4 regions of the Pantoea alhagi genome follow, and region 1 is predicted to be linked to each of the others. Evidence: predicted binding sites of a transcription regulator. Region 1 holds the regulator's gene; each other region holds the start of a gene.

Region 1 (3,259 bases):
ATCGGTGAGAAACGCACAAAGCTATCGCGCCCCAGCCACAGCACAGCAATAAATTTCTGTACGCCATTCAGCTCGCGCAGGTGAGGGGTTTGTTCGCCCTGCACCTCACGGCCCGGCGCACGGCCAAACATCACCGAAACCGGTACCATCTGCACGTCGAGGTTCGGGTTATTACGGTGCAAATCGAGGTAGTCGTGAAACAGTTTCACTGATTCCTGATTCGGCACAAAATAGGGGAACACGCGTGGGCCGTCATGAATAAAGACGTAACGCGGCAACAGCGCGCCGTCTATCTCCAGCGGATCAAGCGGATCGGGCAGATCGTGCAGGCGACACTGGGTGCGCAGCGCAAGGAGATCGGCCTTTGAATCATAAGGCAGCACATACATAATGGGACGCGACGTATCGATTCCCAGTTCTGATACCGGATCGCCCGGAATTGCCTTACTCTTAACTAAAAATGTTAGTGGTAAATTCAGTAACTTATAATAAAGTTTACGCCAACCTGACATAGACAACATGAAGCCTCTTGTTAGCAAAGCGCCGCAAGCATACCAGAAAGCGCATTGAAGATCTGTGGTGTTGCAATTAGTGCTGCACCCTGACATTGACGTTAAACATTGCAAAGGGTTCCCTGAAGATGGCAAATAACGTAACGGGCCTTACCCGCATCATTAAGGCGGCCGGATATTCCTGGAAAGGCCTGCGGGCAGCATGGCAGCATGAAGCGGCGTTTCGCCAGGAAACGCTGCTGGCGCTGGCGGCGGTGCTCATCGCTTGCTGGCTTGATGTTGATGCCATCACGCGCGTTTTGCTGATTGGCTCTGTGTTTCTCATTATTATCGTCGAAATCCTTAACAGCGCTATCGAAGCGGTGGTGGACCGCATCGGCAGTGAGCTTCATCCGCTGTCCGGACGGGCTAAAGATATGGGGTCAGCGGCGGTACTGCTCAGCATCATAATGGCCCTTTTTGTTTGGGTAACCCTGCTGTGGTCATATATTCGATAGGGTTTCCATAATGGATAAAGAGTTGTTTTTTACACAGCTTTCGGTTTCCATTCCACCAATACCTGTATATACTCACAGCGACTGTATAAACAACCAGGGGGCGGGATGAAAACCTTAACGGCTCGGCAGCAACAGGTTTATGACCTGATTCGCGATCACATTAATCAGACAGGTATGCCGCCAACACGTGCGGAAATCGCCGCCCAGTTAGGCTTTCGCTCCCCTAACGCCGCAGAGGAACATCTGAAAGCGCTGGCGCGTAAAGGCGTGATTGAAATGGTGTCTGGCGCTTCGCGCGGTATCCGTCTGATGGCCGAAGAAGAAAACGGCCTGCCGCTGATTGGCCGCGTTGCCGCCGGTGAACCGCTGCTGGCGCAGGAGCATATCGAAAGCCGCTTCCAGGTTGACCCTAATCTGTTTAAGCCTCACGCAGACTTTCTGCTGCGTGTCAGCGGTATGTCGATGAAAGATATCGGTATTGTGGATGGCGATCTGCTGGCAGTACATAAAACGCAGGATGTCCGTAACGGCCAGGTGGTCGTGGCGCGCATTGATGATGAAGTCACTGTGAAACGTCTGAAGCGTCAGGGCAATACTGTGCAGCTGCTGCCAGAAAACAATGATTTCCAGCCGATTGTGGTCGATCTGCAACAGCAGACGCTGACGATCGAAGGTCTGGCCGTTGGCGTTATTCGTAACGGCGACTGGCTGTAATGACTCAGTGGCGGCCTGCTGGCTGCCACTTACTTCCCCTGTAGTCCTGATTCCGGCGATAACCGCTGTGGCTTGTCGCCATATTTTTTCTGCGGATTGCCATGCACTTCTTTTCTGTGACCGATAAACACCTCTGGCGGCTGGCGCTGCCGATGATCCTCTCAAATATTACCGTCCCCCTGCTGGGTCTGGTGGATACCGCCGTTATTGGTCATCTCGACAGCCCCGTTTATCTTGGCGGCGTTGCCGTAGGCACTACGGCTACCAGCTTTGTTTTTATGTTGCTGCTTTTCTTACGAATGAGTACCACCGGGCTGACCGCACAGGCGTTTGGCGCCAACGATAAGCAGGCACTGGCTCGCGCCCTGATACAACCCTTATTCATTGCCATTATCGCCGGGATAATGTTTATCCTGCTGCGTGGGCCGCTAAGCGCTCTGGCGGCGCAGTTGGTTGGCGGCAGTCCGGCGGTGCTGGAACAGGCTCAGCGCTTTATTCATATTCGCTGGCTCAGCGCGCCTGCAACGCTGGCAAACCTGGTAATACTTGGCTGGCTGCTTGGCGTCCAGTATGCGCGCGCGCCTGTTATTCTGCTGATTGTCGGCAATTTGGTTAATATTTTGCTGGATTTGTGGTTTGTTATCGGCCTTGGCTGGGGCGTGACTGGAGCGGCGGCGGCTACCGCAATTGCAGAAGCGATAACGCTGTTGGTGGGGCTGGGTCTGGTATGGCATGTGCTGCGCCTGCGTCAGATCACCTTTGCGCACCTGAAAAATGGACTGAAAGGCGATGCGCGCCGGTTACTGCGGCTGAACCGCGACATTATGCTGCGTTCGCTATTGCTGCAGCTGTGTTTTGCCTCGGTGACGATTCTGGGTGCGCGCATGGGCAGCGAGGTCGTGGCGGTCAACGCGGTATTGCTGATGTTCCTCTCCTTTACCGCTTATGCGCTGGATGGCTTTGCCTATGCGGTTGAGGCGGTTTCAGGCGAGGCTTTTGGCGCACGCAACAGCGCTAAGCTACGTCAGGTATGGATTGCAGCCTGTCGTCAGGCGGGGCTGGTAGCGCTGTTATTTGCCGTGGGATATGCCCTTTGGGGCAGGGAGATTGTTTCGCTGCTTACCTCTCTGCCCCAGCTGCAAGTGCTGGCGGATCGCTATTTACCGTGGCAAATGCTGTTACCCGTTGTGGGCGTCTGGTGCTATCTGCTGGATGGCATGTTTATTGGCGCAACGCGTGGACGAGAAATGCGCAACAGCATGGCGCTGGCGGCGTTGGGGTTTGGCCTGACGCTGTTAACTGTTCCGCAACTGGGCAATCATGGTCTCTGGCTGGCTGTCACCGTTTTTTTACTGCTACGTGGGTTAACGCTGGGGTGGGTATGGCATCGTTACCAGCGACGGGGCGACTGGTTCACCCTTTGAAACATTTCTTACGGTTACGCTTATTAACTGAATTCGCTGGCTTTTCAGCATAATTGACGGCTCCTGGGACGTTTTTAAAGCGCATGCCCCGCTGTTTAACAGCAAAATCATG
Region 2 (3,259 bases), 110 kb from region 1:
GGCATGGTGGGCTACAAGCGTCTGCAGGAAACGCGCCCGATGCCGCAGCATACTGCTTTTTCCTGGTTCTATATGGGCGCAGTATTGATAGCGATTATCGCGTGGTTTCTTTGGGGTAATCCGCAAAAATTACCTACCACTCAACTGCAATGGGGCATTCTGATTTGGCTGGGCATTGCAGCGTCGGGGCTGGGTTATTTTATGTGGAACTATGGCGCAACGCAGGTCGATGCCGGAACGCTGGGCATTATGAACAACATGCATGTTCCTGCGGGACTGTTGGTTAACCTGGCTATCTGGCAGGAGCAACCGGACTGGCCGCCATTTATTGTTGGCGGCGGGCTTATTATCGCCTCTTTATGGATCCATCGACGCTGGGTTCGTTAAGCAAAAAAATACCGGCGTGAACATAACGCCGGTATTAACTGCTTTATTCGCCGATCACGCCGACCTTATAACCCACGTCAAATAGCTTGTTCAGCACATTAACGGTATGCAAAAAGAAATTGCCGTACGCACCGGATAATGTCTCTTGTATCCGGCCTGCGCCGCTGACTACCTGAACTTCTGTTGTGTTAATACTTTCATGATGAATCCCTCTTGATGGCTATTTCCATATAGGGGAAATGACCTCTCCCCGGTGGGATTATGCGTTTCAGGGCTTTATCGTCAATTAACTACGCGTCAGCTTCTAGTTGATCAATCAACCCAAAATAAGGTTACTTTTACGCCAGATGGCTGAATTTATCTGTCCGACATGAAAACTTATCCCGTGGGCAATGCATTGCGCGACGCGTCCCTTACAAAAGGCAAATGCTGGCAGGCGTGCTGACGAGCAGAGCGGATAAAGCCATCAATCACCGGTTGCCGCTGCTCGCCATCCCGGACGGCGGCATAAAGACGGCTCCATAAACCTGCGCCCAGCGTTTTAGTGGTAATCAGGCCCTGACGCTCAAAGTTTTCCACTACCCAGTGCGGCAGAGCGGCTATACCCATATGCGCCGCGACCATTTGCACCAGCAGCAGCGTGTTATCAACGCTTTTCAGCGCCGGGCTAACGCCAGCAGGCTGTAAAAAATGCCGCCAGATATCCAGCCGCTGACGCTGTACCGGATAAATCATCAAAACCTCATGCGCCAGATCTTCCGGCGTGATGGTGGCTGCCTTCGCCAGCGGATGATCCGGTGCCAGCACCAGACGCACCTCGAAATCAAACATTGGCGAATAGTGTAGCCCGCTACGCGTCAGGATATCTGACGTCAGCACGACATCCAGTTCACCCTGCTGCAGGGCTGGCTGGGGATCGAAGGTGACGCCTGATTTGAAGTCCATCATCACCTGCGGCCAGCTTTGACGAAATGTATCCAGCGCCGGCGTCAGCCACTGAATACAGCTATGACATTCAATAGCGATACGCAGCGTGGCCTGGTGCGGCTCATGACAGGCCTGCAGCGCCTGCTGAATCTGCGGAAGCACCTGTTCTGCCAGCTGTAACAAAATTTCTCCCTGCGGCGTAAAGCGCAGCGGCTGACTTTTTCGCACAAACAGGCGGAAACCGAGGCGTTGCTCCAGATCGCTGAATTGGTGAGATAACGCCGACTGAGTCTGATGAAGCTGCGCTGCCGCTGCGGCCAGAGAGCCGGTATTTCTGAGAGCCTGCAGCGTTCGCAGGTGCCTGATTTCGATCATGAGAGTCCTTCACATCGACAATGAACAATTTGCGCTTGAGGAATATACAGTACCTGCAGATTATAGCGGTGTAAACATCTGGACGGCTAAACATCCCAGTCGGCCCGTCATTTTACGTTCGGGCAGGGTTTTGCAACCCGAGAAACGGCATCGCGCCCCGGCTGTTGCGCTGGTCGTACGTAAACTGACTGTGCCGATACCGCTACATCATTAAGCTTTAATGGAGAAACAGTATGACTATTTTAAATCACACGCTTGGCTTTCCTCGTGTCGGCCTGCGCCGTGAACTGAAAAAAGCGCAGGAAAGCTACTGGGCCGGCAACAGCAGCGAACAGGATTTGCTGGAAGTGGGGCGTGAGCTACGTGCTCGCCACTGGCAGCAGCAAAAAGAAGCGGGTGTGGATCTGGTGCCGGTAGGCGACTTCGCCTGGTACGATCACGTGCTGACCACCAGCCTGCTGCTGGGCAATGTACCGGCGCGTCATCAGAACAGTGACGGTTCAGTAGATCTGGATACGCTGTTCCGTATTGGTCGTGGTCGTGCGCCAACCGGCGAACCCGCTGCTGCCGCTGAAATGACCAAATGGTTTAACACCAACTATCACTATATGGTGCCGGAGTTCAGCAAAGGGCAGCAGTTCCGCCTGAGCTGGACGCAGTTGCTGGATGAAGTGGACGAGGCGCTGGCGCTGGGCCATAAAGTGAAGCCGGTTTTGCTGGGCCCGGTAACTTATCTGTGGTTAGGTAAAGTAAAAGGTGAACAGTTCGATCGTCTGACGTTGCTGAAGGATATTCTGCCCGTTTATCAGCAGGTGCTGGCCGAACTGGCGAAACGCGATATTGAATGGGTGCAGATCGATGAGCCAGCGCTGGTGCTGGAGCTGCCGCAGGCGTGGCTGGAAGCGTTCAAACCAGCCTACGCAGCGCTACAGGGCCACAGCAAACTGTTGCTTACCACCTATTTCGATAGCATCGGGCAGAATATCAATACTATCCGCGAACTGCCGGTGCAGGGACTGCATGTCGATCTGGTGCATGGCAAAGATGATATTACCAGCCTGAACCAGCAAATCCCCGCCTCCTGGCTGCTGTCACTGGGCGTGATCAATGGACGTAACGTCTGGCGCGCCGATCTCAGCGCCTGGTTTGAGCGCCTGCAGCCGCTGGTAAGCCAGCGTCAACAGCTGTGGCTCGGTTCTTCCTGCTCGCTGCTGCACAGTCCAATCGATCTGAATAGCGAAACCCGCTTGGATGAAGAAGTGAAAAGCTGGTTCTCCTTTGCGCTACAGAAGTGCGGTGAGCTGGCGCTGCTGAGTCAGGCGCTGAACAACAATGATGCAGCTTCGCTGGAAGCGTGGAGTGCCCCGATCCGTGCGCGCCGTAGCTCTGCACGCGTTCATAACGCGGCGGTCGCTCAGCGTCTGGCAGCAATTAACGCACAGGACAGCGAACGTAAAAGCAGCTACGCCGAGCGCGCTAAAGCACAGCGTCAGCGTTTTCAGTTGCCGGCATGGCCAACCACCACTATCGGCTCTTTCCCGCAGACCACGGAAATCCGCGGGCTTCGCCT
Region 3 (3,259 bases), 1.8 Mb from region 1:
ACGGGTGCGGTCTTCCACCCCCCAACCAATCAGCAGCGCATCCTTTCCCGCCTTTTTACGCGCGCTGCTCAGGTAAAAAGCGACATAATCGATCAGGGCGCCATCCAGCAGACTGCACATGGTTTTCGCCGTGTTTTGATCAAGCCCAAGCCGCTGACGAACCGGCACAAACACATGATCAATTAACGCATCAACAGGATGCTCACGACCGATATTGGCGATTTTAGCCCGTAGTTTCGCCGGACGAACGTGCCGCAGCACGCTCATTACCTCTTCCTGCAACGCCAGCCAGCCGTCATGCGTATCAATATTTTCGCCTTCCAGCAGCGATTTAACTTTGCCTACCGGCACGCCGCTCTCTATCCAGCGCTTGATCTCTTCGATACGCTGAACATCTTCTTCATCAAACTGTCGATGCCCGCCTTCGGTGCGCTGTGGCTTAAGCAGCCCATAGCGACGCTGCCATGCGCGTAACGTTACAGGATTAATACCACAGCGTTCGGCGACATCACCGATGCTGTACAGGGCCATTGACTGCCTCAACTTGCATTTTAAATACATTATCTGCGTTAACCTTAGCGGAGCTGAGTTAACGTGTACATAGTTTTTTTAGTTGTACAACTTGATCCAGGCCGCAAAGCCGGTAACTCTCAGAGGTCCGAGTGCTGTTAGCGATCCTTTTGCGCGGCGGACGCATAATGTTTACTGGTGGAGCAAAGATGATTGAATATCAGATTATTAATCGGCAACAGGCGATAAACGAGCTGGAAGCATTAACTGATGTTCTGCAGGGGTGTGTCAGCGCAGGTGCCAGCGTGGGATTTATCGATCCCGACGATCGACAGGTAATGAGAAATTTCTGGCAGGATAATTTTAACGGCCTCGAACAGGGCGATCGGCTGTTGCTGGTGGCGCGTCAGCAACAACGGATTGTCGCCACGGTGATGGTGTTATGGAATATGATGCCCAACGGACGCCATCGCGCTGAAATCAGCAAGCTGCTGGTACATCCGGCGGCGCGGCGGCAAGGCATTGCGCGTGAGTTGATGGAGCGGGCGGAGCAACTGGTTAAACAGGCAGGGCGCAGCCTGATGGTGCTGGATACCCGCAGCGGTGATATCGCCAGCCTGCTTTATCTGTCGCTGGGCTGGGAAGTGGCCGGAGCTATTCCTTATTACGCGCAGTCAACGGAAGGTGCGATGGATGCTACCACCGTGATGTATAAGCGGCTGGCCTGATTTTACGCTTTGCGGCTGAATGCTACGCCCGCTGTAGTGGGCGCATCAATGCCGGAAGCGCTCTTCCATATTCATCGATAAGCGGCTGACGCCAGCGTCATACTGTGTAAAAATACAGGTTATCAACGCAGGAAGAGAGCAAGATGGCATTAACCGCAGCGTTAAAAGCGCAGATTGGCGAATGGTATAAAGCGCTGCAGCAGCAGGTTCCCGATTTTATCCCACGCGCGCCGCAGCGGCAGATGATTGCCGAAGTGGCAAAAACCCTAGCCGGAGACGATGGGCGTCATCTGGCGATCGAAGCGCCGACCGGAGTGGGCAAAACCCTTTCCTATTTGATCCCGGGCATTGCCGTTGGCCGTGCCGAAGAGAAACCGCTGGTGATTAGCACCGCGAACGTCGCGCTGCAGGATCAGATTTTTAGTAAAGATCTGCCGCTGCTGCGAAAAATTATCCCCGATCTGAAATTCACCGCCGCCTTTGGGCGCGGGCGCTATGTTTGCCCGCGTAACCTGAACGCGCTGGCGACCGACAGCGAAAAGCAGGGCGATCTGCTGCTGTTTCTTGATGACAATCTGGTGGCCAACAAAGATGAGCGCAAGCTCTGTACCAAACTGGAAAAGTCGCTGGATCGGCATCAGTGGGACGGCCTGCGCGATCACTGCGAAGAGGCGATCGACGATACGCTCTGGCAGCGCTTAAGCACCGATAAGGCTAACTGCCTGGCGCGCAACTGCCACTGGTATCGCGAATGTCCCTTTTTTGTCGCCCGGCGGGAGATCGAGCAGGCGGACGTGGTGGTGGCTAACCATGCGCTGGTGATGGCGGCGCTGGAGAGCGAATCGGTGCTGCCACCGGCGAAACATTTGCTGCTGGTGCTGGATGAAGGCCATCATCTGCCGGAGGTAGCGCGCGATGCGCTGGAAACCAGCGCTGACATCACCGCCGCCTGGACCAGCCTGCAACTTGATCTGTTTGTGCGCCTGGTGGAAACCTGTATGGCGCAGTTTCGGCCAAAATCACCGCCGCCGCTGGCAAATCCCGAGCGGTTAAAAACCCACTGTGACGAATGGCGCGAACATCTTGCCAGCCTGACGCGCATTCTGGCGCTGTGGCTGCCGCCGGAGCCGCAGGAAGGTGAGCATCGCTTTGAAATGGGGCAACTGCCGGAAGAGATGCAAACCTTATGCGCCCGCCTTTTCAAACTGAGCGACGGTCTGCGCGGGCTGGCGGAAGGGCTGTTAAACGATCTCAGCGAAAAGAGCGGACAATACGATGTGGTGCGCCTGCACCGCACGATGTTGCAGATGAACCGCGCTTTCGGCTGGTTTGAAAGCATCAGCAAACTGTGGCGGCTGGCGTCGATGGAGCAGGCCTCCGGCGCGCCGGTTTCGAAATGGGTCAGCCGCGAGCTGCGGGAAGGCCAGCCACACCTCTTTTTCCACTGCGCCGGTATTCGCGTTAGTGAACAGCTGGAAAAGCTGCTGTGGCGAAAAGTGCCGCATGTGGTGCTGACGTCGGCAACGCTGCAATCGTTGAACAGCTTTAACCGATTACAGGAACTTTCCGGGCTTAACGAAAAGGTGGGCGATCGCTTTGTGGCGCTCGGCTCGCCGTTTAATCATGTTGAGCAAGGCAAGCTGATTATCCCTCAGATGCGCTTTGAGCCGCTGATGGCAAATGAGGCGCAGCATATCGCTGAAATGGCTCATTTCTTTCGCCATCAGGTGAAAGCGGGGCAGCACAAAGGCATGCTGGTGCTGTTTGCCAGCAACCGCGCCATGCAGCAGTTTTTGACGCACCTGAGCGATCTGCGGCTGATGCTGCTGGTGCAGGGCGATCAGCCGCGCTACCGGCTGGTAGAGCTGCATCGCAAGCGGGTAGAGCAGGGCGAGGCAAGCGTGCTGGTGGGCCTGCAATCTTTTGCTGAAGGGCTGGATTTAAAAGGCGAGCTGCTTTCTCAGGTACATATTCACAAAATCGCTTTTCCACCGGTGGACAGTCCGGTAATTTTAACCGAA
Region 4 (3,259 bases), 1.4 Mb from region 1:
TGTTTAACAAGACGCCGAATATTCAAATCATTCATGCGGGGCTGGAATGTGGTCTGTTCAAGAAGCCTTACCCGGATATGGATATGGTTTCCATCGGCCCGACCATTACCGGCCCGCACTCGCCGGATGAGCAGGTGCATATTGGCAGCGTAGCGCTTTACTGGCAGCTGCTGACGGAGTTGCTGAAGGTGATTCCGGCGAAGTAATTTCGCCCGCAGCGAGTCGCCATCAGTAAAATTAAAGGCCAGAGCGTTTCTGGCCTTTTTACTGTTCTACCCGGCTTATTTTTTTATCGCCCGATGATGAATGCTACTGACCTGCTGTTTTATTTAGGATCGTTAACGTCAGATCTTTTTCTCAACGGGAAACAATAGATATCTAAAGAGTTAAGTAATTCTCTTAATCCCAGTTTATGGACGTTTTTTATATTTATCTTTTATTGTCTTACATTTTTAGCCAGACAAATAAATGACTCATCTCAAATTTTAAAGTTCGTTGGCTTTAACCATCCTACAGCCCCAGCAGCAGTTGCCGCTCCAGTTGGGGGTTAAGCAACGTCACATGCAGCCCCACCAGCCTGACGCCGCGACCGGCGCGGCGCTCTTCCCAGGCCTCTTTCGCTACCGCTATCAAATCCTCTTTATTCAATACCGGCCAGACATGCTCCTGCGTGGTCTGCTGAAAATCACTGAACTTAAGCTTAACGCCCTGACGCGCAATATGGCGATCCGGCTTGATTTTGGTTAGCCGCCGTTCCAGCTCGTCATAGAGAAAATCAATAATCTCCAGGCACTGCTCCCAGTGATGAATATCTTCCGACAGGGTACGCTCAACGCCGAGCGATTTACGCTCGCGATCGGTAATCACTTCACGCTCATCAATACCGTGGCTGCGTTCCCAAATCACCCGGCCAAATTTACCAAAGCGCTTCAGCAGCATCGCCAGATCGCTGTTCTGCACGTCGGCACAGGTACGCAGCCCTAAATCTTCCAGCTTCTTTGCGGTGACTTTTCCTACCCCAGGAATTTTCGCCAGCGGTAGCGTCAGCAAAAACTGCGGCACCTCTTCCGGGGTGATCACATACTGGCCGTTCGGCTTATTCAGATCGGAGGCGATCTTGGCAAGAAACTTAATCGGCGCAACGCCCGCTGATGCGGTAAGATCCAGTTCACGGGAAATAGTCTGGCGGATTTCACGCGCCATCAGCGTTGCCGAACCGTGGCAGTGCGGGCTGTCGCTTACGTCAAGATAGGCTTCATCCAGCGACAGCGGCTCAATACGCGCGGTATAACGTGAAAAGATCTCGCGAATATGGACGGAAGCCTCTTTATAGGCATCAAAGCGGCCCGGCAGCAGCGTTAAGTGCGGACAAAGTTTTAACGCCATCGCGGTAGACATCGCGCTGCGCACGCCATATTTACGGGCCGGGTAGTTAGCAGTGCTGATAACGCCGCGCTGCGTCCGGTTACCGCCAATGGCCAGCGGGATATCACGCAGGCTGGGATTATCACGCATTTCCACCGCCGCGTAAAAGCAGTCCATATCGACATGAATGATTTTGCGCATAGCCCCCTCCGCCAGTACTGGATAAGTATACAGCCAACTTAAGGGGATTCAATGGCGTAGCGCGATGAATATGCAGTAACGGCATACGTTAATTTGCGGGCTATTTCCGGAATAACAGCTATTTCTTAGCTGGCATCTTGATAAAAAAACAGACAGTGATAATGTTGCGCAGCAATAGCGGAATTATCCTATATGCATGTTACAGACGCCGCAGGGCGTTGCAGTTTAACCCCCCTCATCATCAAGGGAACAAGAATGGGCAAAATCGCACTTTTGTTTGCGATGATTCTTCTGCCAGCCCTCAGCATGGCAAGCGCGCCTGAGCCAGTTCAGCCACTGGCACCGGTCAGCAAAGAGTTAAAGAAGCAGTTATTAGGTACGCCGGTTTACATTCAGATTTTTAAAGAAGAACGCACGCTGGAACTGTACGGCAAGATCGGCAATGAGTTCCGTCTGCTCGATAGCTATCGCATCTGTAATTTTTCCGGCGGCCTCGGGCCAAAGCGCCGTCAGGGCGATTTTAAAAGCCCGGAAGGTTTTTACAGCGTAAAGCTAAATCAGCTTAAGCCGGACAGCCGTTTTTACCGCGCAATCAATATTGGTTTTCCTAACCAGTACGATCGCCAGCAGGGTTATGACGGCAAATACCTGATGATCCACGGTGCCTGCGTCTCCGTTGGCTGTTACGCCATGACCAATGCCTATATGGATGAGATCTTTAGTTACGTAAACGCCGCTTTGCGTAACGGTCAGCCTGAAGTGGCCGTCAGTATCTATCCGTTCCGCATGACCGAAAGCAATATGCAGCGCCACCGTAACTCTTATTACGCCAGTTTCTGGAAACAGTTGCAGCCGGGCTACGCGTGGTTTGTACAGCATCGCCAGCCGCCTATGGTAGCGGTAAATAACGGCAGGTATGTGCTGAACGGCTCACCGGTCAGCGGCACGCCCGCCGCTTCGCAGTCATTCCTGGCGCTCTCCAAGGCAAAATAGTTGCCATTCGCCTGGCGCAATGCGATGCCAGGTCTCATTGCCGGTTAGCGGCTGAGTAGCAATCACTGTGACCACGTCATTTGGCGTGGTCTGCTTTTGGAAGTCGATCTCTACATCCTGATCCAGCAGCTTAGCCTTGCCAAACGGCGCACGTCGCGTAATCCAGAACAGATTAGTCGAGCAATAGGCCATTAAATAGCGGCCATCCGACAGCAGCATATTAAACACCCCTTTCTGCCGCAGTTCTGCCGCCAGTTCGGCAATATAGCGAAACACCGCAGGCCAGTTGCCCGGCGTACGCGGATAGCGCGTCGCCAGCTTATGCAGCAGCCAGCAGAACGCCTTTTCACTGTCCGTTTCGCCTACCGGACGAAAATTACCGGTTTCCAGCTGGCGATAGCCGCTTAACTGCCCGTTGTGCGCATAGGTCCAGTTACGTCCCCACAGCTCGCGAGTAAAGGGATGGGTATTCTCCAGCGACACCTGCCCCCGGTTCGCCTGACGAATATGCGCCACCACCGAGCAGGACTTAATAGGATACTCCTGCACCAGGCGTGCGATTGGCGAGTTGTAGCTGGGTTGCGGATCTTTAAAGGTGCGGCAGCCTTTGTTTTCGTAGAAGGTGATACCCCAGCCATCTTTATGTGGCCCGGTGCCACCACCACGCTGCACCAGTCCGGTAAAGCTAAAGCAAATATCA

What was found. The regulator LexA, encoded in region 1, represses DNA repair genes until DNA is damaged. The targets are predictions, from matches to a motif close to TNCTGTATGTACATACAGNA.
Region 2: the regulator LexA is predicted to act here: its motif matches at 1,722-1,741, upstream of metR (HTH-type transcriptional regulator MetR).
Region 3: the regulator LexA is predicted to act here: its motif matches at 1,339-1,358, upstream of dinG (ATP-dependent DNA helicase DinG).
Region 4: the regulator LexA is predicted to act here: its motif matches at 1,582-1,601, upstream of dinB (DNA polymerase IV).

The regions. Positions count from the first base shown of each region.
Region 1 is NZ_CP019706.1:1,959,860-1,963,118, forward strand. Features, by position in the region: gene plsB (glycerol-3-phosphate 1-O-acyltransferase PlsB) at 1-512, opposite strand, end outside; gene B1H58_RS09200 (diacylglycerol kinase) at 641-1,009, shown strand; gene lexA (transcriptional repressor LexA) at 1,115-1,723, shown strand; gene dinF (MATE family efflux transporter DinF) at 1,825-3,147, shown strand.
Region 2 is NZ_CP019706.1:1,850,812-1,854,070, forward strand. Features, by position in the region: gene B1H58_RS08690 (carboxylate/amino acid/amine transporter) at 1-387, shown strand, start outside; gene metR (HTH-type transcriptional regulator MetR) at 766-1,689, opposite strand; gene metE (5-methyltetrahydropteroyltriglutamate--homocysteine S-methyltransferase) at 1,923-3,259, shown strand, end outside.
Region 3 is NZ_CP019706.1:143,178-146,436, reverse strand. Features, by position in the region: gene B1H58_RS00620 (MerR family transcriptional regulator) at 1-531, opposite strand, end outside; gene B1H58_RS00615 (GNAT family N-acetyltransferase) at 720-1,238, shown strand; gene dinG (ATP-dependent DNA helicase DinG) at 1,382-3,259, shown strand, end outside.
Region 4 is NZ_CP019706.1:558,169-561,427, forward strand. Features, by position in the region: gene pepD (beta-Ala-His dipeptidase) at 1-206, shown strand, start outside; gene dinB (DNA polymerase IV) at 511-1,566, opposite strand; gene dpaA (peptidoglycan meso-diaminopimelic acid protein amidase) at 1,822-2,559, shown strand; gene B1H58_RS02635 (class II glutamine amidotransferase) at 2,530-3,259, opposite strand, start outside.